One region of the Agrobacterium sp. 22-221-1 genome, then DNA from elsewhere that is predicted to be linked to it. Evidence: riboswitches for the same ligand, from Rfam matches in the RefSeq annotation. Region 1 holds a riboswitch; each other region holds the start of a gene.
What was found. Region 1 has a riboswitch for thiamine pyrophosphate ahead of thiB (thiamine ABC transporter substrate binding subunit). Riboswitches for the same ligand answer to the same signal wherever they lie in the genome.
Positions count from the first base shown of each region.

Region 1 (5,074 bases):
GGAACAGGCCCGCACACCGATCCGCAACCTTTCCGGGGGCGAGCGCGCGCGCCTTATTCTGGCGCGCATTCTGGCGCGGCCGACCAATCTTCTGATCCTCGACGAGCCGACCAACGATCTCGATATCGAAACGCTCGATCTGTTGCAGGAAATCGTTGCTGGCTTTTCCGGCACCGTTATCCTCGTCAGCCACGACCGCGATTTCCTCGACCGCACCGTCACCTCCACCATCGCGCCCGTCAATCCGGATGAGCCGGACGGACGATGGATCGAATATGCCGGCGGCTATTCGGACATGATGGCGCAGCGCAAGGGCGCGGCGGAAGAAAAACGCAAGGCTGAGAAACAGGAAAAGGCGAAGGCCGCACCTTCCGCCTCCGCATCGCAGGATCCTTCAAAGGCCAAGGGCAAGCTTTCCTTCAAGCAGAAATTCGCGCTCGAAAATCTTCCGAAGGAGATGGAAAAGGCGCAAGGCGAAATCGCAAAACGCGAGCAGCGCATGGCCGATCCGGAGCTTTTCACAAAGGACCCGGCGGCCTTCAACACGCTGGCGCAGGAAATGTCGAAGCTGCGCGACAAGCTGGAGGCCATGGAAGAAGAATGGCTGGAACTGGAGATGCTGCGCGAGGAACTGGAGGGCTGAAGGCAATCAGTTCCCCGTTTGACCGGTCCTCCTCCCGCCTTTGATAGAAAAGCAGAATTGCCGTTCTATGCCGGCGTTCGTTTGGAGGAGTTGTGAAAATGCGCATGATTTTCGTCAATCTGCCGGTCAAGAATATCGAGACATCAAGAAACTTCTTCACCGCTCTCGGTTTCAGCTTCAACCCGGAATATTCGGATGACCGCACGCTCTGCATGATCGTGGAAGAGAATATCTTCGTGATGCTTCTCCAGGAGGGACGTTTCCGCGATTTCATCAACGGCGACATTGCCGACGCGACGCGAACCACCGAGGTTCTGACCTGTCTTTCCGCCGGAAGCAGGGAGGAAATCGACCGGATGATCGCGACGGCGCTCGCCTCCGGCGGCAGCGGCTGGAAGCCCGTTCAGGACCATGGCTTCATGTATGCCGGCAGCTTTCAGGATCCCGACGGGCACGTCTGGGAACTGGTGCATATGACGGAACAGGGCTGACCTCGGCCATCTTGCCAATCAGGGACGGCGGGACTACACCATCATCTTGATCTAACGGGGTGTCTTTTGCGCTTGGGTGTAAAAGGCTGAGAGGCTTGCCAACCCGAAGAACCTGATCCGGTTCATACCGGCGGAGGGATTAGACGGCTTTAATGCAGGCGGCTATTTCCCTATCGTTTTTTTGAGGAGATACCCGTGCGCCGTCGTCTTTTCCTGAATTCCCTCGTTGCCGCCTCGCTGTTTCTGCCCGGTCTTGCTGTTGCACAGGATAGACAGGAACTGACCGTCTACACCTATGAGAGCTTCGTTTCCGAATGGGGTCCCGGTCCCAAGGTGAAGGAGGCCTTCGAGAAGGTTTGCAATTGCACGCTCAATTTCGTCGGCGTGGCCGATGGCGTGGCGCTGCTCAATCGTCTGAAGCTTGAAGGGGCGGGGTCCAAGGCGGATGTCGTCGTCGGTCTCGACACCAATCTTGTCGCGGAAGCAAAACAGACCGGTCTGTTCGATGTCAGCGGCATCGATGCATCGGCGGCCAAGGTGCCGGGCGGCTACACGGACGATGTTTTCGTTCCCTATGATTACGGCCATTTCGCTGTCATCTATGATACGCAGACGGTGAAAAACCCGCCGGCGAGCCTTAAAGACCTTGTGGAAGGCGACCCCTCGCAGAAAATCGTCATTCAGGATCCGCGCACCTCCACACCGGGGCTTGGCCTGCTGCTATGGGTGAAATCGGTTTACGGCGACAAGGCCCCGGAGGCCTGGGAAAAGCTCAGGAAGCGCATTCTCACCGTTACGCCGGGCTGGTCGGAATCCTATGGCCTCTTCACCAAGGGTGAGGTGCCGATGGTGCTCTCCTACACCACCTCACCCGCCTATCACATGGTCGCTGAAAAAACGGATCGTTATCAGGCCGCCGCCTTTTCCGAAGGGCATTACATCCAGATTGAGGTTTCCGGTCTCCTTAAAAACGCGCCGCACAAGGAACTGGCAAAGCAATTCCTCGCTTTCACGCTGACATCCGGTTTTCAGGATGCCATTCCGGAAAACAACTGGATGATGCCGGTCGCGGCGACCTCCAAGCCCTTGCCGGAGGCGTTTTCAAAACTCGTGGTGCCGCAGAAGACTTTCCTGATGGATCCGGAAGAGGTGGCGAAGAACCGCAAGGCATGGATCGATGAATGGCTTGCCGCCATGAGCATGAATTGAGGAAGAGGCACACTCGCGCATGATGCTGCGTCGCGATTACCGGCGGTCGATCATTTTCGGAACGGCGGCTTTTGCCGCCGTTTTCCTGTTCATGGCGCTCGCGGTTGCGGCTCTCCTGTCCTTCGATGCTGGCGCGTCCGCTGCCGGCATCATGGATGCCTATACGCTGCGCATCCTGCGTTTCACGCTTTATCAGGCAATGCTTTCCACCCTTCTTTCCATTGTTCTCGGCCTGCCGGTGGCGCTGGCGCTTTGCCGTCGGCGCGAGTTTCCGGGAAGAATCTGGATCGTCAGGCTGATGGCGGTACCGATGGGTCTGCCTGTCATCGTTGGCGCCTTCGGCATCATCACCATCTGGGGCAGGCAGGGCGTTTTGAATTCGGCACTCGTTTTTGCCGGGGAGGATGAACCTTTCAGCATTTACGGCCTGTCTGGTATTCTTATTGCCCATGTGTTTTTCAATCTGCCGCTTTCGGTGCGGCTGATGCTGGCAGGGCTGGAGCGCATTCCGGGCGAATATTGGCGCATGGCGGCGAGCCTCGGCATGGGGCCGGTTTCGATTTTCCGTTTTATCGAATGGCCGGCGGTCGCGCGTCTCGTCCCCGGCATTGCCGGGCTTGTCTTCATGCTGTGCGCCACCAGCTTCACGCTCGTTCTTCTGTTGGGCGGCGGGCCGGCAGCAACGACGCTGGAGGTGGCGATCTATCAGGCGCTGCGGTTCGATTTCGATCCGCAGCGGGCGATTGCGCTTTCGGTTTTGCAGATTGGCCTCACCGCAATCCTGCTCGGCCTTCTTGCCTTTTTGCCGTCGCCCGAAGCGGAAATTCCCTCGCTTGGTCGTTCCCTTCGCCGTTTCGACGGAAAGGGCATCGGTGTCCGCCTCTGGGATGGGGCGGCAATCGTTTTCGCTGTTCTGCTGATCGGCCTGCCGCTTGTCGCCATCGCTGTCTCGGGTTTGAGGGCCGATCTGCCGCGTCTTCTGTCCGCGCCGATTTTCCTGCGCGCGGCGGCGACCAGTCTTGCAATCGCCGCACTCTCCGCAGCCCTCGTCGTGCTTTGCTGCATGGCGATCATCGGCGCACGCCAGGCGATAGGCTCCAGACGGCAGGCAGGGCAACCCCTGCGCTTCCTCTCCGCCATGCTGGGGGCAGGGTCTTCGCTGGTGCTTTTGGTGCCGCCAGTCGTAGTGGGAAGCGGATGGTTCCTGTTATTGCGCGTTTTCGGCGATGTCAGCTTTTACGCGCCAGTTCTCGTGGCGCTCATCAATATGCTGATGGCTTTGCCGCTTGCCATGCGGGTGCTTGAGCCGGCCTGTACCAGTCATTTTTTGCGAACCGGCCGGCTTTCCGCCAGTCTCGGGCTTCAGGGCCTGACGCGGCTGCGGTTCGCCGATCTTCCGGTTCTGTGGCGGCCGCTGGCCATGGCGTTTTCCTTCGCCATGGCCCTGTCTCTCGGCGATTTAGGCGCGGTTGCCCTGTTCGGGTCGGAAAGTTTCGTCACCCTGCCATGGCTGGTTTATAGCAATATGGGCAGCTATCGTACCAATGACGCCGCCGGTTATGCCTTCCTTCTCGGTGTCGTCTGCCTGCTGCTTGCCGCAGGCGGTGTTGCACGGCAATCCCAATCAGCAAGGGCGAGCATATGACAGGCGATGATTTTGCCGTTGAACTGGACAAGGTCAGGCTGCGGCTTGGAACACAGGATTTCGACCTCGATTGCGCATTCCCGCAGAGCCGGACAACTGCCGTCGTCGGCGCGTCCGGTTCGGGCAAGTCGACGCTTCTCAACCTCGTCGCCGGTTTCGAGGCGCCGGATTCCGGCCGCGTGATGATCGGCGGGCAGGACATGACGGCGCTCGACCCTTCGGAAAGACCGGTCTCATCGATCTTTCAGGACAACAATCTGTTTGCACATCTCGATATCTTCACCAATGTCGCTCTCGGTGTCAGCCCCGGGCTGAAATTGCGGCTGGAAGACCGGGAACGGATTGAGATGGCGCTTGTACGTGTCGGTCTGGCGGGTTTCGACAAACGTTTGCCGGGCACGCTTTCCGGCGGAGAAAGGCAGAGAGCGGCGCTGGCGCGTGCGCTGGTCAGGAAAAAACTGGTCATGCTGCTCGACGAGCCTTTTGCGGCACTCGATCCGGGACTGCGGGCGGGTATGACCTCCCTGCTTCTCGACTTGCATAGAGAAACAAAAAACACGGTGATTATTGTCACCCATCATCCCGAAGACATAAAGAAGCTGGCGCAGCAGGTGGTTTTTCTTGATCGCGGCCGGGTTGTCTATGTCGGCCCGACCGCAGATTTCTTCGCCACACAAAATGTGAAGGCGGTGGACAGTTTTCTGAACGGGTGATCGCCTTATTTTCGACGTGTGCCGCTGGCAATCGCTTTAGATGACTTCAATGGCGCTAATTTGCACTTGCCAGTTTCAAGTTGTTGCCCGAGAAAAGATGGGAATTATTGCGTTCTTCAGGAATAATCCGGACTTGATGGATCGTTTTTACCGTTTCGGCATTCATCGCCCGTTGGGGCGAATCTGTTATTCTGGTCTGCAATTAACGGATGATCAGGAACGTTAGGGGCAGGCATAGAGAATGAGAAATAGCATGACTGCACAGTGGAGGCTCTTCTCCCGTTCAGGCCTTCGCCGTTCGGGCAGGATGGCTGTCGCCTGTTCCGTGCTGACCGCGTCTGCGGTGTTCCTGTCGTCGTGCCAGTCTCTCTTC
Region 1 is NZ_JBNWCL010000004.1:164,616-169,689, reverse strand. It holds gene ACQZ5N_RS08235 (ABC-F family ATP-binding cassette domain-containing protein) at 1-643, shown strand, start outside; gene ACQZ5N_RS08230 (VOC family protein) at 742-1,134, shown strand; TPP riboswitch at 1,180-1,290, shown strand; gene thiB (thiamine ABC transporter substrate binding subunit) at 1,330-2,343, shown strand; gene thiP (thiamine/thiamine pyrophosphate ABC transporter permease ThiP) at 2,363-3,988, shown strand; gene ACQZ5N_RS08215 (thiamine ABC transporter ATP-binding protein) at 3,985-4,701, shown strand; gene ACQZ5N_RS08210 (M48 family metalloprotease) at 5,009-5,074, shown strand, end outside.

Region 2 (5,074 bases), 160 kb from region 1:
TGAAACCGAACATTGCTTCCGGCGGCAGACCTTTCGAGGCCAGCACCTCGATCCACAAATCGATGTAGCAATTGGTCTCCGGCCACATTCTCTCGGAGGAATGGAGCGGATGCTGCACATAGTTTTTGGGATCGAGACCGGGGAAAATCTGCCGCATGAATGATCAGCCCCAGAGTGTTTCCACGACCTTCGCAGGCCATTTCTTCACGTCGAGACCATGATGCGCAAACAGCGCCAGCGCGATGCGCTCAAGGCCGAAACCGACGCAGGCGGTGTGGGCGACATCGCCATTGTCGAGATTGAGGCCCCATTTCTGGCCGAAGGCATCCTGATGATAATTGAAGCTCATGCAGGCCGTCGGGCTGGTCGTGGATGTGACCGGAATCAAGAGTTCGAATTTCAGGTTCTGGTCGCGCTGGTTGTTGGCCAGCATCTTTCCGGCGCGGCCGAAGAAGGGATCGTTGGCGACATCGATGGTGACATCGAGCCCGACCGCTTTCATCATCTCCACGCCGCGATCCATCCAGGTCTGGCGGAATTCGGTGACGTCGGACTCGGTGCCCATGCAAACATATTCACGCATGCGGAAAAGCTGCTGGCGGGCCGGGTCCTTGGAAGGTTCATGACGGAAGCAATAGGACTGGATGTCATAAAGACCGCCGCCGGCAGGTAGCGCGCCGCGCTTGGCAATCGTCGGATAAAGCGGGTAGCAGGCCGCCGGCGTCAGCACGATGTCTGTCGCTTTCTGGTCTTTGGTCCAGTCGCCGCCCTCATCCATGGTTTTCAGCAGGCTGACATGGTCGAGCTCACAGCCGCAGAAGGAATGGACCGTGCCGGCGAGCTGCGGGAAGCTCTTCATATAACCGCTCTTTTCGAAATAGGCGCGGTTGATGCCGGGCGGAAAGCGGATCGCTTCGGCGCCGTCAGCGCCGCCCGTGCGGTCGATCAGCCGCTCGAAGGCGGCAATGACATCCTCGAACTGGCCGCTGCGTCCATAAAGACCGTCCACACCGGTTTCAATCAGCAGGCCTTCTTCGAACAGTCGATCGAGAAACGAGGTTTGCATGTCCATGGTCTTATCCCAAGAGGCTGGTGTCCTGCTTGTGAACCAGCAGGAGATTGGCGGAATTGCCGAGAATGCGGTCGTTGGAAATCATCAGGCGGGCGGAATGCGCGTCGCGCAGGTGTCGGCCGAGGCTGTAGGGCGTGCCGTTCTTGTAGCCCATGATGCCGCAGACCAGCATGGCATGGTCGATGATCTCGAGAATGGTTTCCGAAGAGCAGATTTTCACATTGTTCATGGCGACGGCAAAGGCCATGGACATCAGTTTTTCGGGGTCGCTCTTGGTGTCCTCGTAAGCCTTGATGCCGGCGATGATGTTGGATTTCACGACCTGCAGCTTGGTGGAGACTTCCGCAAGGCGTATCGCGCCGGGAGGAGCGGTGCCGGGCGACTTGCGCGCCGCGGCTCTGACGAATGACTGGGCGCGCAGCACGGCATCCGAGGCGATGCCGTACCAGACGGCGCTCCACAGGAGATGCGAGCTTGCAAGCATGGATTGTGCAGCGATTTCCGCAAAAGGCTTCGGGAATATCTGCGCCGCCGGCGCTTCGCCACGAAACAGGAAGCCGTCCGAACAGGTGCCGCGCATGCCGAGCGTATCCCACACATGGGTCTTTTCGAGCGTGTACTGGTTTTTCAGAAAGACCGTCATCACCTGATCGGCGGGCGCGGCATCCTTGTGGGCGCGCGAGGTGATAAGGATCGCATCGGCATTGCTGCCATAGGAAATGACGGTGGCGTCCTTTTCCAGCCGGCAGAAATCGCCTTCGACTTCGATTGCACAGATGGAGTTGCGCAGATTGCCGCCAATGCCGCCTTCGGTGGTGGCGGAGCCGAGCAGAAGCTGTTCGCTGGCGATGCGGCTCATGAAGCCGGCATGCCATGCGCTCGTCTCGCCGTGTTCCACCAGGCTGGATGCCTTGATATGGTGCATGGCGAAAATCATCGCGGTTGCCGAACAGGCCTGACCGAGCCGGGCGCAGATATCGGCGATTTCCTGTAAGGAAGCGCTTTCGCCGCCCAGCGAAGAGGGGACCTGGATGCCGAGCAGGCGTTCCTGTCGCAAGGCGTCGACGGCTTCCTGTGGGAATCGGCCGGTGACATCCACCTCATCCGCGTGTTTGGCGGCAATTGCCGCGACACGGCCCGCGCGCGCGGACAGCGTTTCATCCTGCGGCGCTACGGTGACGTTCATCAGGCTGCCTCTTTACCATCCAGAATGAGCTTAACGGTGTCTTCAATGGCCCTGATGCTCGCAAATGACTTGCGATTCAGCAGATTGTCGGGGAATTCGATATCGAATGCTTCTTCGATGCCGAGCATCAATTGCACGGATGCAAAGGAAGAAAGGCCTGCCGCATAAAGATCGGCTTCATCTGCAATCGTATCGACTGGGGTTGGAAGCTGGCCGAATTTGGCCAGTATTTCACGAATAGTCGCGTTCATTCCGACGTATCTCCCATGAATTTCACATCAGGATGGTTTGTGCTTATCGTTACGTTGCAAACGATAATATTCGCCTAAACCGTTAGGTTAATTACAACTAACGGCAGCATGCGCCATTCCCGCACCTTTGCCAAGCATGGATCGTCGGCCTTGACAAATGCCGGTCGGTGTTTTTTGCTGTGGCCATTCACCAGGGGTGTCCCGTCAAGGGGCTGAGATTCTGCTTTCATGCGCAGTGACCCGTTGAACCTGATCCAGTTCATACTGGCGTAGGGACGGTGCAAAGACCGAAGGTCGGGCGGGCGCATGACGTCGCGTTTCGGCAATTCGGTATTTTCCATCATTCCGGCTCGAACTGGGTCTCCACTGTCAAACTTTGGAGCCTCAAGATGAATATCGCTGCCAAGAATATCCCGCTTGTCGTCACCACCGGGCCGCATGCCGCCTCTACCAAAATCCACAAAGCCGGTATTTTACATCCCCATATCCGCGTGCCGATGCGCGAGATCGCCGTTCATCCGACGGCGGGCGAACCGCCGGTGACGGTTTACGATTCCTCCGGTCCCTATACCGATCCTTCGCATACCGTTCTGATTGAAAAGGGTCTGCCGCGTCCGCGTCATGACTGGATCGTGGCGCGCGGCGATGTCGAGGCTTATGACGGCCGGCACGTCAAGCCGGAGGATAACGGCTTTGCCACCGGCGAACGCCTGACGCCTGAATTTTCGGTACGCCACCAGCCGCTCAGAGCCACGGCCGGTAAAGCCGTGACCCAGCTTGCCTATGCGCGGGCCGGTATCACCACGCCGGAAATGGAATTCATCGCCATCCGTGAAAATCTCGGGCGCGAGGCGGCCAGGGAAAAGCTGGCGCGTGACGGCGAAAGTTTCGGGGCGCATATCCCGGACTATGTCACGGCGGAATTCGTGCGTCAGGAAGTGGCGGCCGGCCGCGCCATCATCCCTGCCAATATCAATCATTCGGAACTTGAGCCGATGATCATCGGCCGCAATTTTCTCGTCAAGATCAATGCCAATATCGGCAATTCCGCCGTCACCTCCTCCATGGCGGAAGAGGTGGAGAAGATGGTCTGGGCGATCCGCTGGGGCGCGGATACCGTCATGGACCTGTCTACCGGTCGCAACATCCACAATATCCGCGAATGGATCATCCGCAATTCGCCGGTGCCGATCGGCACGGTGCCGCTTTATCAGGCGCTTGAGAAAGTCAACGGCATTGCCGAAGACCTGAACTGGGAAGTGTTTCGCGATACGCTGATCGAACAGGCGGAGCAGGGTGTGGATTACTTCACCATCCATGCCGGCGTGCGGCTGCATTACATCCCGCTTACCGTCAACCGCGTCACCGGCATCGTCTCGCGCGGCGGGTCGATCATGGCCAAGTGGTGTCTGCATCACCACAGGGAAAGCTTCCTCTATGAGCATTTCGACGAGATTTGCGACATTTGCCGCGCTTACGACGTCTCCTTCTCGCTGGGCGATGGCTTGCGTCCCGGCTCAATTGCTGACGCCAATGACGCCGCACAATTCGCGGAGCTGGAGACGCTCGGTGAGTTGACGCAGATCGCCTGGGCGAAGGATTGCCAGGTGATGATCGAAGGCCCTGGCCATGTGCCGATGCACAAGATCAAGGAGAATATGGACAAGCAGTTGAAGACCTGCGGTGAGGCGCCCTTCTATACGCTCGGGCCGCTCACCACCGATATTGCGCCGGGTTACGACCACATCACCTCCGGCATCGGTGCGGCGATGATCGGCTGGTTCGGCACTGCGATGCTCTGCTACGTCACGCCGAAGGAACATCTCGGCCTGCCGGATCGCAACGACGTCAAGGTCGGCGTCATCACCTACAAGATCGCTGCCCACGCCGCCGATCTCGCCAAGGGTCATCCGGCGGCACAGGTGCGGGACGATGCGCTGTCGCGCGCGCGGTTCGAGTTCCGCTGGGAGGATCAGTTCAACCTGTCGCTGGACCCGGATACGGCGCGCTCCTTCCATGATGAGACCTTGCCGAAGGAAGCGCACAAGGTCGCGCATTTCTGCTCCATGTGCGGGCCGAAATTCTGCTCGATGCGGATTTCTCACGATATCCGCGCCGAGGCGCAGAAGGAGGGGCTGGAGGCCATGGCCGCACGCTTCAAGGAAGGTGGCGAGCTTTATATGCCGCTCGCGACGCCTGCGGATGCCGAATAGCATGCGCGTGCTTGTCAAGGGAACGGGGGTCGCCGGTTTGACGGCGGCCTTCGAACTGGCGCGAAACGGCGTTACCGTCGCGGTTTGCGAGCGCAATGCCGAACCCTCGCGCGGCGCATCCTGGTATGCGGGCGGCATGCTGGCGCCCTGGTGCGAGCGTGAAAGCGCTGAAGCGGCGGTTCTGACGCTCGGTCAGGCGGCGCTCGACTGGTGGGATGAAGCGACACCCGGCCTTGTCGTGCGGCACGGTACGCTGGTTGTTGCGCCGGCCCGCGATAAGGCGGAGCTTTCGCGTTTCGCATCGCGGACCGCTGGCTATCGCTGGGTGGATGAGGGCGAAATCGCCGCGCTG
Region 2 is NZ_JBNWCL010000004.1:5,943-11,016, reverse strand. It holds gene ACQZ5N_RS07520 (DUF1839 family protein) at 1-157, opposite strand, end outside; gene ACQZ5N_RS07515 (amino acid--[acyl-carrier-protein] ligase) at 164-1,072, opposite strand; gene ACQZ5N_RS07510 (acyl-CoA dehydrogenase family protein) at 1,077-2,258, opposite strand; gene ACQZ5N_RS07505 (acyl carrier protein) at 2,258-2,509, opposite strand; TPP riboswitch at 2,692-2,803, shown strand; gene thiC (phosphomethylpyrimidine synthase ThiC) at 2,899-4,722, shown strand; gene thiO (glycine oxidase ThiO) at 4,724-5,074, shown strand, end outside.
Region 2: another riboswitch for thiamine pyrophosphate. It lies ahead of thiC (phosphomethylpyrimidine synthase ThiC); the one in region 1 lies ahead of thiB (thiamine ABC transporter substrate binding subunit).

Region 3 (5,074 bases), on a different contig from region 1:
GGCCCCCTATCTGAAATCGCTCTCGGCGGAAGCGGCCAGGACGGGCCTGCCGGTGCAGCGTCCGCTCTTCCTGCACTACGAGAATGACTGGCAGACCTATACCATTCAGGACTGCTATCTCTACGGCGCGGACATGCTTGTCGCACCCGTCTGGAAAGCGGGCGAAACGCAACGCTCGCTCTATCTTCCGGGCGACGGTGAATGGGTGCACCTGTGGAGCGGCGCGCATTATCCCGGCGGACAGGACGTCACCGTCGAAGCGCCGCTCGGCGAGCCGGCGGTGTTCTATCGTGCCGATAGCAGCCATCGTTCGCTGTTTGAACAGCTTCGCACCATCGGCTGAACTAGTGGGTTCGTCCCTGCCATCACCCCGTCAGGCGGGGTGATGTGATGGCCTTTTTGAAAAGGGCGGTCATCGCATCGCTGATGCCCTGCGACGGGCTGACTTCGAAGAACAGGCCCGGCGAAGCGCATTGCTGCATACGTGCGCCGATTTCCGGCTGAAAGGGCGCGATCCAGCTATTGTACCAGCCATTGGTCGGCAGCGGCAGATAGGTGGTATAAAGCACGGCGATGCGAAAACCCTTTTCCTTCAGCTTCGTGCAATATTTGATATCGATCGGTTCCTGACAGCGGCCGCTGGTCGTTTTTTTGGTACAGGAGGATGGCTTGTAGCTGTCGCCGACGCCATCTGACACGAAGAAAACGATCTTCTCCGGGCTCGCCGAACTCGCACCGGTGCCCGAAGAGCCGATCCTGTCTCCAATCTGGGTCAGCGCCCGGTCGAAATCGGTCTGCTGGTCGTTATTATAACCCTGATAAGGAATGGACATCAGATCGATTTCGCCCGCTTTTTTCTTCGCGGTCGCCAGATCCGAGGTCAGGGGAACGACTTCGAGCAGCTTCGTATCTTCCGCCTTCTCTCCGAAGGTATAGACAGCCATGCGATATTGATTGCTGCTTTTCCGCGTGGACTTTGCCGTATCCATCAGGCTTGCCGTAGCCTGCGCCACCACATTGATGCGTGTAGTGACCCCGAGGCTTTTGGCTTTGTAGTAATAGCTGTTTGTATCGACCACCCCGTTTTTCACGATGTGACAGGCGAAAGCACATTTGTCGCTCGTATTGGCAACCATGGTAGCAACGTCGGTCGGCGTCGCGCCAACGCCCATCGAAGGGGTGTTATCCAGCAGGACATAGAAGTCGCTGAATGTTTCCGTCTCGTATTTGGCGGTCGCCTTGCCCGAAACGGTGATGAGATCCTCTCCGAGTATCCGTGAAAGCGTCGTGCCGACCGATGCCTTGAAGCTGACCGAGGATTCGATGGCGTTACCGTGTTTGATCACCGACACATCAAGAGACAGGAGCTTATAATCGGGATTGGCCCGCTCATTGCTTTCAAAAAATGCGGAGGCTTCATCAGTGCCAAGCGAAATGACACCGTCGCCCGACATTTCCTTTGCCTTGTGAACGCTCGACGACGTATCGGCAACCACTGCAAGCGCCGCGGCATCCGCCGCCATCTGCAGGTCCGATTTGACAGCCATGCCATGCGTCACATCGAGTGCCACGCCGGCCGCCCCGATCAGCGGCACCATCAACAGGGCGCTGAGAATGCCGAAATTTCCCGATTTATCCTGCCAGATGTTCTTCAAATTCGCCCCCGGAACCTTTCCCCGGAGGGAAAGTTAGCCGAATAATATTGAAAGGCAGTTTCAAGAGATAACTAATTTTCGATAAATCTAATTTCCTCAATAACTAATACGCCAATTGGAGATGCGCATCAGCGCAAACCCGTTCAGGCATTCACGATCACGCCTGACGACGGATCGCTGGCGGGACGTTGACATTTATGAAACTTGACCTACAAAACAAACTCTTCCGAGGGGAGCACCGAACGGTGCTGAGATGGCGATGAGCCGGACCCTTGAACCTGATCCGGGTCATGCCGGCGTAGGAACGGAACTGTCGCGCCAAGAGGCGCTGCCCTTTCTCTTCTCCGCTTTGCCTGATCTCCGAGATTGTCACATCTGGAGACGAATGATGATGCTGAAACCTTCCGCCCTTCGCACACGGTGCGTCTGCGTCTGAGGTCCGGCTCATGCGTGCCACCCATGCGCTGAACGGTGTCGGTCTTCTGCTGGTTTTCTGGCAGGCGGGAACGTGGCTGTTTTCGCCGCCCCGCTATATCCTGCCATCGCCCGCCGATGTTGCCGGCGCTTTCTGGCGCCAGCCGGGCTTCCTGTTCGGGCAGGCACTGGTAACGCTTGGTGAAATGGCGCTCGGGCTTGCGGCGGGCATCGCCGCCGGCATTCTCGTCGCTTTCACGATTGCCGCCATCCCGCGCCTCGGCCGCCTCGTCTGGCCGATGGTGCTGGTGCTGCAGGCCTTTCCGGTTTTCGTGCTCGCCCCCATCCTCGTCCTCTGGTTCGGTTTCGGCATGGCTTCGAAAGTGGTCATGACGGCGATCATCATCTTCTTCCCCGTTGCCTCCGCTTTCACGGATGGCCTCAACCGCACCGATCGCGCCATCCTTGACGCCGCCTCGCTGACTGAGGCGAGCCACTGGCAGGTCCTCACCCGGTTGCGTGTGCCGCTGGCGTTGCCATCGCTGATTTCGGGCTTGAGGGTGGCGGCGCCACTTGCCCCGCTCGGCGCCGTCATCGGCGAATGGGTGGGCGCATCGGCCGGGCTTGGGTTTGTGATGATCCAGTCCAATGCCCGCATGCAGACCGACACCATGTTCGCCGCCATGGCCATTCTCGCCATCATGGCGGTGCTGCTGCGGCTCATCGTCGACCGGGCGACCGCCAATATGGCCCCCTGGGCCAAGGAAACAGAACACACCATTCCTTTCAGATCTTTACGGAGACTTTCGGCACCATGAAACGAACTCTTCTTTCCCTCGTCGTCGCGGCAGCAAGCGTGCTTTCACCCATGCAATCGCATGCGGCAGACAAGCTGACCGTGTTGCTCGAGTGGTTCGTGAACCCCGATCATGCGCCGATGGTGATCGCCAGGGAACGCGGCCTGTTTGCCGATGTGGGGCTGGAGGTGGAACTGGTTCCGCCCGCAGACCCCTCCGCCGTGCCGCGCCTCGTCTCGGCCAAACAGGCCGATATCGGCGTGCATTACCAGCCGAACCTCTATCTCGATCACGATGCCGGCCTGCCGCTCGTGCGTTTCGGTACACTGGTCGAAACCCCGCTCAACACTGTCACCGTTCTGGCCGACGGGCCGATCAAGAGCCTGAAGGACCTGAAGGGCAAGAAGGTCGGCTTTTCCGTTTCCGGCTTCGAGGATGCGATGCTGAAGCGCATGCTGGAAAAGGACGGCCTGACGAAGGACGATGTCGAACTCATCAACGTCAATTTCTCTCTCTCGCCGTCCCTGATCGCCGGCAAGGTGGATGCGACGCTTGGCGGCTTCCGCAATTTCGAGCTGACGCAGATGAGGCTCGAGGGACATGAAGGCCGCTCCTTCTTCCCGGAGGAACACGGCGTGCCGGCCTATGACGAGCTGATCTTCGTCACCCACCGCGATCTCGCAAAGGACAGCCGGCTGCCGCGTTTCCTCTCCGCCGTGGAGCAAGCCGCGATCTTCATTACCAATCATCCTCAGGAATCCTGGCAGCTTTTCATCAAGGCCTATCCGAACCTTGACGATGCGCTGAACAAGCAGGCCTTCTTCGACACGCTGCCGCGCTTCGCCAAGCGCCCGGCTGCACTCGACCGCGCGCGCTATGCCCGTTTCGGCGCTTTCATGCAGGAAATGCAGCTGATCAAGCAGGCGCCGGCGGCGGACGACATCGCCGTGGAGCTGCAGCAGCCATGACCACGACTTTTCCGACAGCGGCAATCGCCGCCGAGATTCTGGAGCGCGTGCGCAAAACGCGCCCGCGCGTACATTGCCTGATGAACACCGTGGTGCAGAAATTCACCGCAGACGGCATCACCGTCGTCGGCGGAATTCCCTCCATGACCACCTCGCTCGAGGAAATCGAGAGCTTCGTGACGAAGGCGGATGCGCTGACCGTCAATCTCGGCACGCTGGATGCCGAGCGGCGCAAGGTTATCCGGCTGGCGATCGAAATCGCCAATGCATCCGGCAAGCCGTGGATCGTCGACCCTGTGCATTGCGACTATTCGCCGTCGCGTCTGGAATTCGCGCGCGAACTCATCGCACTTTCCCCGACGATCGTGCGTGGCAATCGCGCCGAAATGAGCTTGATCGGTGACGTGCCGGATGCTGTACGGATTGAGACCGGGCCGGTCGATCATCTGCGCGATGCCACCCGCAGCGTCAGGATCGTCAACGGTCATCCGTGGATGGCGAAGGTGACGGGAACGGGGTGCCTTTCGGGCGGCGTCATCGCCGCCTTCATGGCAGTGGAAAAAGACGCGCTGACGGCGGCGGCCTCCGCCCTTGCCGTCACCGGCGTTTCCGCCGAACTCGCAGCCAAGCACGCAAGAGGCCCCGGCACCTTCGAACCGGCGTTTCTGGATGCGCTTTCCGAAATTTCCGGTGAGGACATCACAAATCACGCAAGGATAGAGCATGAACAAGGTTGATTACCGCCTCAATGCGCTGGTCGATGCGAGCCTTGGCGATGTTGCGCCCCTGCCGGAGCTTGCTCTGGCCGCCGCACTCAACGGCGCGACCATTCTGCAATATCGCGACAAGCACGGCTCGACGCGCGAGATGATCGAAAACGCCCGCGCCATTCACGAGGCCATCGCCGGCACCGGCGTGCCGCTGGTCATCAACGACCGGGTGGATGTGGCCCTCGCCTCGGGCGCAGACGGGGTGCATCTCGGCGCCGACGACATGGACGCCAAAACCGCAAGGCGCATTCTCGGCGAAAAGGCGATCATCGGCCTCACCGTCAAGAACCGCCCCGATGCCGAACGGGCGGCCTCGATGCCCGTCGACTACGCCTGCATTGGCGGCGTGTTCGAAACCGTTTCGAAGGTCAATCCGGACAAGCCGGTCGGTATCGACGGTTTTACCACGCTGCGCGCCCTGCTGAAGGCGTGGAAGCCGGATATGCCGGTCGGCGCTATCGCCGGCATCG
Region 3 is NZ_JBNWCL010000002.1:269,277-274,350, forward strand. It holds gene ACQZ5N_RS04740 (alpha-glucosidase) at 1-343, shown strand, start outside; gene ACQZ5N_RS04745 (pilus assembly protein TadG-related protein) at 366-1,655, opposite strand; TPP riboswitch at 1,875-1,977, shown strand; gene ACQZ5N_RS04750 (ABC transporter permease) at 2,102-2,887, shown strand; gene ACQZ5N_RS04755 (ABC transporter substrate-binding protein) at 2,884-3,834, shown strand; gene ACQZ5N_RS04760 (hydroxyethylthiazole kinase) at 3,831-4,571, shown strand; gene thiE (thiamine phosphate synthase) at 4,558-5,074, shown strand, end outside.
Region 3: another riboswitch for thiamine pyrophosphate. It lies ahead of ACQZ5N_RS04750 (ABC transporter permease); the one in region 1 lies ahead of thiB (thiamine ABC transporter substrate binding subunit).